DNA from 3 places in the Ureibacillus sp. 179-F W5.1 NHS genome. Region 2 is predicted to be linked to each of the others. Evidence: riboswitches for the same ligand, from Rfam matches in the RefSeq annotation. Region 2 holds a riboswitch; each other region holds the start of a gene.
What was found. A riboswitch is a leader RNA that binds a small molecule or an ion and turns the genes downstream of it on or off. The one in region 2 is predicted to bind preQ1.
Positions count from the first base shown of each region.

Region 1: another riboswitch for preQ1. It lies ahead of queD (6-carboxytetrahydropterin synthase QueD); the one in region 2 lies ahead of queF (preQ(1) synthase).
Region 3: another riboswitch for preQ1. It lies ahead of ACH0B5_RS13435 (QueT transporter family protein); the one in region 2 lies ahead of queF (preQ(1) synthase).

Region 1 is NZ_JBIQFG010000015.1:15,896-19,165, forward strand. Features, by position in the region: gene ACH0B5_RS08925 (endonuclease I family protein) at 1-156, opposite strand, end outside; gene queE (7-carboxy-7-deazaguanine synthase QueE) at 515-1,243, opposite strand; gene queD (6-carboxytetrahydropterin synthase QueD) at 1,236-1,709, opposite strand; PreQ1 riboswitch class I at 1,837-1,883, opposite strand; gene rlmH (23S rRNA (pseudouridine(1915)-N(3))-methyltransferase RlmH) at 2,002-2,481, opposite strand; gene ACH0B5_RS08945 (CxxH/CxxC protein) at 2,713-2,877, opposite strand; gene ACH0B5_RS08950 (S1C family serine protease) at 3,067-3,270, opposite strand, start outside.
Region 2 is NZ_JBIQFG010000019.1:37,132-40,401, reverse strand. Features, by position in the region: gene ACH0B5_RS10210 (hypothetical protein) at 351-512, shown strand; gene ACH0B5_RS10205 (nucleoside hydrolase) at 615-1,580, shown strand; PreQ1 riboswitch class I at 1,635-1,681, shown strand; gene queF (preQ(1) synthase) at 1,799-2,299, shown strand; PreQ1 riboswitch class I at 2,311-2,354, shown strand; gene queC (7-cyano-7-deazaguanine synthase QueC) at 2,408-3,067, shown strand; gene ACH0B5_RS10190 (VUT family protein) at 3,106-3,270, shown strand, end outside.
Region 3 is NZ_JBIQFG010000033.1:10,305-13,574, forward strand. Features, by position in the region: gene trpC (indole-3-glycerol phosphate synthase TrpC) at 1-98, opposite strand, end outside; gene trpD (anthranilate phosphoribosyltransferase) at 95-1,132, opposite strand; T-box leader at 1,209-1,447, opposite strand; gene ACH0B5_RS13435 (QueT transporter family protein) at 1,636-2,118, opposite strand; PreQ1 riboswitch class I at 2,124-2,167, opposite strand; gene ACH0B5_RS13440 (ABC transporter substrate-binding protein) at 2,532-3,270, shown strand, end outside.

The sequences.
Region 1 (3,270 bases), on a different contig from region 2:
TTTTTCTAGTAATTCATGAATATTCTTCCTATCAAATGAGATATTTTTATAGTACGTTTGTTTAATCTCCTTATCCCTATCTTCCTCATAATAAGTCTGGTTATTGCTATACTCTAAATAGACTGCCTTTGCTATGTCCAGTTCTTGTGCCAACATTTCTTTGTTGCTAATTTTCGAATCCTGCGTCAATTCGTTTTCGTTAAACTGTTCTACTACTTGATATGGAATCAAATTCATTTTACGCTCCATTTTTCTCCCTCCCTATAGGATTAAATTGAAGCCAATTCATGATGTTATTAATAGTTTAACAATTCTGTATATTATTTCATAGTAACTTTTGGAGTGTTTCTATCTAGTAGAAAATAGCGATAAAAATAGACTACTAATTGGTTACATGAATATTAACAACCATCCATATAATTAAAGTTCCATTTATAAATTCAAAAAAACAGCACCTCTTCATCATTAAAGAGTGCTGTTATATTTCCATTACATTTGGTTTTAAAGAAGAGCGCTACACACCTCTTTTATTTCCCCAGATGAGTGTATGTAGCTGCGGTAGTACTTTTACGTTCTTTAATTCTTCATCCATCATTACTTGATTAATTAGCATTTGATATTTCTCTAATAAATGGCTAACTAATCGCGTATTGTCTATCGAGGTGATGTCATCATTTCCAACCTGAAGATAAAAAGGAATGGTCGGATATCGGCGATGAACTTCTTTAGCATAATCATAATCCTCTTGGTTAAATATAACGACTTTAAGTGATATATGTTGATTGCTATTTCTACCTCTTAGTCTCTCTAAAATAGTAGAGAGCATAGAGAAATCTGTCATCATTTTAGAACTAGGAGGCTTTGGTGAAATGGTTAGTTCATCGATATCATACAACCAATCTTGCCATTTACTTCCCTGTGTCTCCACGCCAATCTTTATATTATTCTCTTTTAAAAGGGCAATAAGTGCATCCAAATTACGAAGAAGCGCAGGATTTCCTCCTGAAATGGTGACGAATGAAAACCCATTTCCTCCAAGGCGTTTCAACTCAGCCCAAACTTCTTGCGCTGTCATTTGAACGATAAGATGCTTGCCAGTGCCATCCCATGTAAATGCTGAATCGCACCAAGAACAAGAATAATCACAGCCAGCAGTGCGTACAAACATCGTCTTCTGGCCAACTACCATCCCTTCACCTTGAATCGTGGGACCAAAAATCTCTATAATAGGTAATTTACTCAAACTCCATCCACTCCCTTCTTGCCTCAGCATAGCTTGTAGGAGTTTCATACAGCCTGATAAATTCCACACGTGCACCATGATATCGTTGTTCATCGAGCAAGGCTTCCTTCAACTTTTCGTAGATCCAAACGACGATATTCTCTGCAGTCGTATTCATCGGTGGCAATGTCTCGTTTAAATAGTGATGATCTAAATAAATTTCAATTTTTTGTTTCCAAATGTCCTTAATATCCCCAAAATCAATCATGAGACCACGTTCGTCAGTAAACCCACTTAATCCTAAAACAGCACGATACGTATGGCCATGTAAATTTTTACACTTTCCCTCATAATCATGTAAGTGATGTGCAGCATCGAAAGTAAACTCTTTGCATACAAGCACACGTTTCGAATGGTATTTTAATTGACTTCTTTGAATATCTTCATCCATTTTTTGTAGCTTATCAACAATTCTAAAATTAGGCATGTTTTCAAAATTCCCTCCCTGAAAATATTCCCGAAATTTTTCAAGAGAGGCGCTAACAATCTTTCTATTAAAACGTATGCATTCAACAAAAAAAGCCACGTCCTTTATGGACATGGCGAATTGTCATGTTTCCATAGTTTTTTATAGAGGGTATAAGCTATGAACCTCTCCCGTTCAAATCCGGGCATTCTTTTATGAATATAGTATATAAAATTGACAGTAATTTTCAAATAAAAATCCCATATATTTTTTGAACAGGACTTTTAAATTTATTTAGCAATAGAACCCGAACTTACTTGTGATACGGTTCCCCTTTAATTATTCTAAAGCTACGATAAATTTGTTCAACTAATACTAGTTTCATTAGTTGATGGGGAAGGGTCATTTTTCCAAAGCTTAATTTTTCATCCGCGCGTTGTAACACATCTTCATGTAAACCTAGGGAACCACCGATTACGAAGGCGACCTTACTTGTTCCGTATGTCATGAGAGCTTCTAAATCCTTTGCCATTTCTTCTGAAGATTTCATTTTCCCGTTAATCGCTAAGGCAATGACATGCATACCGTCATTGATTTTGGCCAAAATACGCTCGCCTTCTTTTCGTTTCACGATTTCCATTTCGGCGTCGCTTAATTGTTCTGGGGCCTTCTCGTCTGCCACTTCAACTAGTTCCACTTTGGCGTAAGCACCTAATCGTTTCACATATTCTTCAATACCCATCTTCAAATACTTTTCTTTTAACTTTCCGACCGAAATGATCGTGATATTCACAGCTTATCCACCTTTACAAAACATTCATAATCTTATTTCCCAACAATGAGCTTTTTAGTAACCCAGTTCCCTTTATTAGCATTAGACCAGAAAATAAGAGCATTTTCGCTTAAGCTATTATTAGAAAATTTAAATATAAACAATTTATCCACGTTAATATTTCATTTACAAACAACTTATCCACAAAAGTTATGCACATATCCACAAGCTCATTCTACATATTGTGTAAAGTTATTTACTTGATACAACATATGTTGCTTGCTCTTCACAGTAAGAACACTTTGTGGATAACTTTTCATCTTCTGAAAGTTGCTCCATAATCGGAAACTCTTTTGTCTCTGCTACAAGCATATCTAAAGCGTGATTTATATGGGTTTCACAGCTATATGTTTTCATTATTTCATGCCTCCTTAATTTCTGAAATTTCCACAAACTTATTCACAATTTGTTCTATGTTATCCACAAACCATTGTATCAAACAAAAAACGAGTAGGAAAGAAAAGGCTTTTCTTCCACTACTCGTTGTGTAAAACTTTTGTTTGTATTATTTAGTTATCCACAAGTTTTGTTATAAACGATTCAATATTATACACTTGTTCCTTCAGTTAACTTTAATTTTAAATCCACTAATTTTCCTTGACGATATACTTTTAATAATAATGTATCTCCAATGTCCGTTTCATTGTATAAGTGTTGACGAAGATCGATGGAGTTTTCAATTTTTTGACCGTCCATTTCAACGATAACATCATACTGTTCGATGCCTGCATTATCTGCAGCTGAACCTTG
Region 2 (3,270 bases):
TGATTTACTGTAATCACAGTCACAATTAAAGTGGCGAAGGCCACGGAAAACATTAATGTTTCAGAAATAGACAAGGCATCACCGCCTCTCTGTAAAGGAGTTCCGCCAATCGTCCTTTTAAATTTTTTAGCTATTACACCTACATTATAGCACATATGTTCGTATTTTAAAGGGTATAAGGTTGTATTTTATAGAATATGGAAAGATATCCAACGAAGGAAAGGATATGAATGTACTCTATTTTTAATGCTAGCAAGCCCTTTTAACTTCTATTTGTAAATAATTTCAACGCATACTTTGCTCCATATTGAAAATAATAAGCGGAAAATGAATGAAAAGAAGGTAGAACGATGCGAAAACGTCTCCACATTCTAATTATAATGTGTATACTTCCTTTTGTTGTAGCTTGTACGGATAACGGTGATGATACCCCAGTAGAAGCAAAGGAGAATGACGGTAAATTCAATAACTCGTCTAGTAGCAAAATCGATTCATTACTTAAGGAAGTTTAACAACTTTTCCCTTTTTTACTCGAAGGCTTCCTTTTATTCCCTTTTCAAGTATACTTAATAGTAAGAGAATATTATTATGAAGTAATGAAAAGGGGATTCTTCATGTCTAAAATACCTATAATCATTGACACAGATCCGGGAATAGATGATGCAATGATGTTAACATACGTCTATGGAAATGATGATGCTTTAGATATTCGTTTAGTTACAACAAGCTCAGGGAATATCTCCCAAGGAAAATCCAATCATAATGCACGGGTCTTTTTAAGTTACATTGGGGCTAATGTAGAAGTTGCCCGTGGATTAGAAAGTCCTTTCCTTCGTAGATTGGAAATAGCAGAAGATATCCATGGAGAAAGTGGTTTTGGAAACGTCCAGTTTTTAACGCCTCCACTTCCAGTGAGCCATCGTCCGGCGGTGACTGCAATGGTGGAGACGATTTTAAGTAGCGATGAAAAAATAACGATTGTCGCAACTGGTCCTTTGACGAATATCGCGGCATTACTTGTTGCCCATCCTGAAGTAAAAACGAAAATTGAAAGGATTTTATGGATGGGGGGAGCAGCTGTAGGGGGCAATGTTACACCAACGGCAGAATTCAATGCATACGTTGACCCGCATGCTGTCCAAATTGTGTTTAATTCAGGGATTCAAGTTGTAATGAGTGGTTTAGATGTAACTCATAAAGCCTTTATTACAGTGGATGAAATCAAGCGATTAGAAGATATGGGGACGGAATTTACACAAAAGCTCCATGAAATGGTGACATTTTATCTTGATCAAATTGAAAAGACACCTTTTCATGAAGAAAATTATGATCAAGTAGTTCATTTTCATGATGTAGTGCCAGTGATGTATTTATTGCAACCTCACTTGTTTGAAGGAACCGACCACTTTGTGGAGGTGGAGTTAGAAGGTAAAGCAGCGGGTGCTACTATCGTAGATTATTTGAATCGTACAAACAATAAACCAAATGTTCATGTTCTACATAACGTTGAACGGGAGAAGTTTGTTGAAGAATTTATGAAGGCTGTGGAAAATATTTCGGAACGCCTCACAAAATTTTAATTGACCAATGCCCCTTCATCCTTTATTCTATTCAATGAATAGAATGCCCGGCGAACGGGAGAGGTTCATAGCTGATACCCTCTATAAAAAACTATGGAAACATGACGAATGATGCCATGTCCATAACTGGACATGGCTTTTATGTTTTTATAAGAGTTTTATAGAATATGAACTTCTCCTTGTTAATTGTTGGGAAACATTTGCAAGGAGGATTTTTTATGTCTGGCCGTAACCATGAAGAAGGTTTAAAAGATTTAACATTATTAGGAAACCAAAATACACAATATTCATTTGATTATGCACCGGAAGTATTAGAAGCGGTAGATAATCTTCATTCCAATCGGGATTATTTCGTGAAATTTAATTGTCCGGAGTTTACGAGTTTATGCCCATTAACGCATCAACCAGACTTTGCGACGATGTATATTTCTTACATTCCAGATAAAAAGATTGTAGAAAGTAAATCGTTAAAATTGTACTTATTTAGTTTTAGAAACCATGGTGATTTCCATGAAGACTGTGTCAATATTATCATGAACGATTTAATCAAATTACTAGACCCTCGTTACATTGAAGTTTGGGGTAAATTTACGCCACGCGGAGGAATTTCGATTGACCCTTGGTGTAACTACGGGAAACCGGGAACGAAATATGAAGAGATGGCTCATCATCGTTTAATGAACCATGATTTAAATCCTGAAAAAATTGATAATCGTTAAGAATGAAATTAAATAAAGAGGTTATTAGCGACCCTCTATAAAAAACTAAGGAAAAACAGCATTTTTCTTAGAATGCTGTTTTTTCATTAATAAAGGAGATTTTTTCACATGAAGCAGGGAAAAGCCGTTGTTGTATTTAGTGGAGGACAAGATAGTACAACTTGTTTGTTTTGGGCAAAAGAACGCTATGAAGAAGTGGTAGCTGTAACCTTTGATTACGGTCAAAGGCATCGGCTTGAAATTGACTGCGCAAAGGAAATAACGAAAGAATTAGGGATTGCTCATCACATGTTAGATATGTCGCTATTGAATCAGTTAGCACCGAACGCTTTAACAAGGGGAACTATTCCAGTGGAAGATGGGGAAGGTGGCGAATTACCATCAACCTTTGTGCCTGGGCGTAATTTGTTGTTTCTATCCTTTGCTGGGGTGTTGGCAAAACAAATAGGGGCGAAACATATTGTTACAGGCGTTTGTGAAACAGATTTTAGCGGCTATCCCGATTGCCGGGATATTTTTATTAAGTCGCTAAACGTTACGTTAAATTTATCAATGGATGATACTTTCGTCATTGAAACACCGTTAATGTGGCTTAATAAAGCGCAAACGTGGGAATTGGCAGATCAGCTCGGTGCCCTTGAATTTGTCCGCGAAAAAACACTCACTTGTTATAACGGAATAAAGGCGGACGGTTGTGGGGAATGTCCAGCTTGTAAGTTGCGTAAAAGAGGTTTAGATGAGTACTTAAACTCGAAGGTAGAGTCTTAAAAGACCAAGTTTTTAATTGAAATTTAAGGAGTAGTAAAATGAGAATCATATTTTATTTATTATCAATTGTCGTTGCCAATGTGGTGACGGCTGCCTTTGCACCATTGCAATTTGGAATGTTTATCGTTCCGATGGGGACGTTGTTTGTTGGAGCGACGTTCATTTTCCGGGATTTAGTACAAAATAAATACGGACGGAAAAAA
Region 3 (3,270 bases), on a different contig from region 2:
GGGCGTGTTTTTCTCTTTACTTCAAATTGTGGTTCATTTTCTAAAAGGGATGAAAGAATGGTTGATTTATGATCTAAAATCGTTTGTAAAATCGTCATTGTACCGCACGCTCCTTTACAATTCCTTGACTATATTCCACAACAGCCTCAAGTTTACGTAATGCTTTTCCAGATAAAATGCTATCCCGTGCAAGTTCGACCCCATCTTTTACCGAGTCAACGGTACCGTGGGCAAACAAACCGAGGGCTGAATTAAAAACGACTACATCAAAATAAACACTTTGTTTCCCTTGCAATAACTCTGTTAAAATAACGGCATTTTCTTCTGGTGTACCACCGCGTAATGCCGTGATGGAAACGGGGGTTAAGCCAAGGGATTGTATGTCGATTGAAAATGGTTTAATTTCTCCCTTTTCTAATAAGGCGAACGTATTATTGGAATCTAACGATGCTTCATCCATCCCTTGTGAACCAGAAACGACAATTGCCCGTTGACGACCTAAAATACGAAGGGCTTCTGCATACTGGCTAACAAATTCAGGACGGTTAATGCCGACGAGCTGCGTTGTTAAATTTGCGGGATTTGTTAAAGGGCCCACCATATTAAAAATCGTTGGTTTTCCAATAGTTCGTCGAATCTCACCTATTCGTTTTAGTTTTGGATGAACGTTTGGCGCATGGAGAAAAGTAATTCCTTCTCGTTGTAATAAATCAATGGAATCTTCTATAGAAAACTCTGTATGAATTCCTAAAGCTTGTAGTACATCAGAACTTCCAGATGCACTAGATATTTTACGATTACCATGTTTCACGACAGATACACCATTTGCGGCTAATACGAAGGCAGACGTAGTACTAATATTGAAGCTTTTTAAACCATCCCCACCTGTACCACAGTTATCAAGATAGTTTCCTTCAGGCAATGGTAAAGGAAGGGCATTCGATTTCATAACAGTCGCAAGGGCTGCTACTTCCTCCGTTGTTTCACCTTTGTTACTTAATGCGATTAAAAGATCTGCAATATCCTCTTTTGGAGTTTCTTCATTAAATATGCATTCAGCAGCTTGAAGCATTTCTTCAAAGGATAAATTGTTCATTTCCTTGACTTGGTTTGTAAATGATTGAATCCCCATTATTTTTCATCCTCCTAAAAATTAAAATTAGCAGGTTAGAGAAATAAAAAAGTCCTCTACAAAAGGAATTCCTTTTGTAGAGGACGATATATACCGCGTTGCCACCTCTGTTGAAGCATAAAAATACTTCCACCTTGGCGTGTTAAGAAGTAAAAAAGCACTTCCAACACTTCCTTGTAACGTAGGAAAGACGTCAACTAACTAACGCTAGTTGCTCTCATAAGGCCCATTCACGAAATGTACGCACTAGTTCACACCAACCACTAGCTCTCTAAAGCGCCTGAAATCGCTACTATTCTTATTCATCAATTTTTTCTCAGCTATTCTCATCTAAACTCTGCTTTGCTCAAACGGTGGTCACGCTCCCGCGACCTACTACCGTATCCGAACAATTAATTAAGTAGAATTGTAGACTTAAATTTAATCCTTGTCAATATTTTCAGAAAAATCGAAGAGGAAAATTGTATGAAAAAAACCGAGAAAGATAATTCTCGGTTTAGACGTTATATTAAATCTTTGAAATTTAATCGTTTATTTAATAGGTACATAATAGGGGCACCTACAGCAAGTACAACGAATTCACCAACGGCACATGTAAACCAAGTCCATAAAAATGGAAGTTTAAGGGCGATGTTTAATTCAAAGGCAATGATGAACATTGTACAAGTAAATAAAAATGTATTAATCATTAAACGTAGCCAAATGTTTTTTACGAACTTACAAATGAAAATAAAAATGGCTAGTGTAATAACCGATTGACCGACGCCAAAAATTAAATCGTAAATGCCGAGGGGGGAAAATAAATTGGCAATAAATACACCAATAATAATCCCAAGCATATAACGAGGGTTAAAGGCAACTAGGTGATTAAACATCTCTGAAACTCTAAATTGGATTTCTGTAAATCCAAAGGGTGCAACTAAAAGGGTAACAGCCATATAAAGAGCCGCAATAATCCCAGTTGTGGCAATAAATTTAACTTTCATATTCATTCTCCTTAGTTTTTTTTCGTGGGAGTTTTCGAACCACGGTGAAAATATCACAAGAAAATATACTATTATATTTTGTTCCATATGTCAAATGAACTATAAAATTTGGAGGACAAGTAGATTAGTTGTCCACAAAATAGGAAAATGTCGAAAACTAGTCACATTTTTTATATTTTTTTAAAATAATGAATTCTTCATAAAAACTATGTACTTTAACGGTTTAAAGCGACAAATTATTTTTCTTGTAGTAGTAATTATGAAAATTGTAAGTAAGAGGCTATTTAATGCTGTTGACTCCCATAGGTTAGCAATGTAATATAATCGTTAAACTTAAAATTTTTAGAATAATTAAATATATTAGAAAATTCATATGTTGAGTGGAATTTGAAAGGGAAGTAGGGGGAGAAAGAATGAAAAAGGGTCCAAAAAAGCGCTCATTGTTATCGTTAGGATTAGTAATACTATTGGCCGCTTGTGGCGGAGGGGAAACAACTACTGATACAAAAGATGGTACAAATGCTGGAACATCAGAAGGGGAGAAAACTTTCAAAGTAGGGATTACGCAAATCGTAGAGCATCCTTCATTAGATGAGGCAACAGAAGGGTTTAAAGCAGCTTTAAAAGAGGCGGGATTAGAAGTCGAATTTGTCGAAGAAAACGCCCAAAACGATCCGAGTATGAATACAACGATTGCGCAAAATTTAGTGAATGACGGTGTTGATTTGATTTTTGCTAACTCTACCCCATCAGCTCAAGCTGTAAAAGGAGCAACATCTGATATCCCGATTATATTTACCTCTGTTACAGATGCAGTAGGTGCAGAATTAATTGACTCAATGGAAAGTCCAGGTGGTAATGTGACGGGTACAGTTGACTTACATCCAGATACGATTGCGAATACAGTAGCTTTCCTTAAGGCTGAACTAGGTGCTAAAAAAGTAGGTACCGTCTATAACACTGGTGAACAAAATTCCGTTGCCCAAGTTGAACAAATGAAAACGTTACTAGAAGAAGCTGGTCTTGAGTTGGTCGAAGCAGCAGTTTCCACTTCAGCAGAAGTAAAACAAGCAACGGAATCATTAGTAGGGAAAGTAGATTCTCTATATATCATTACGGATAATACCGTTGTCTCTGCTTTGGAGTCAGTTA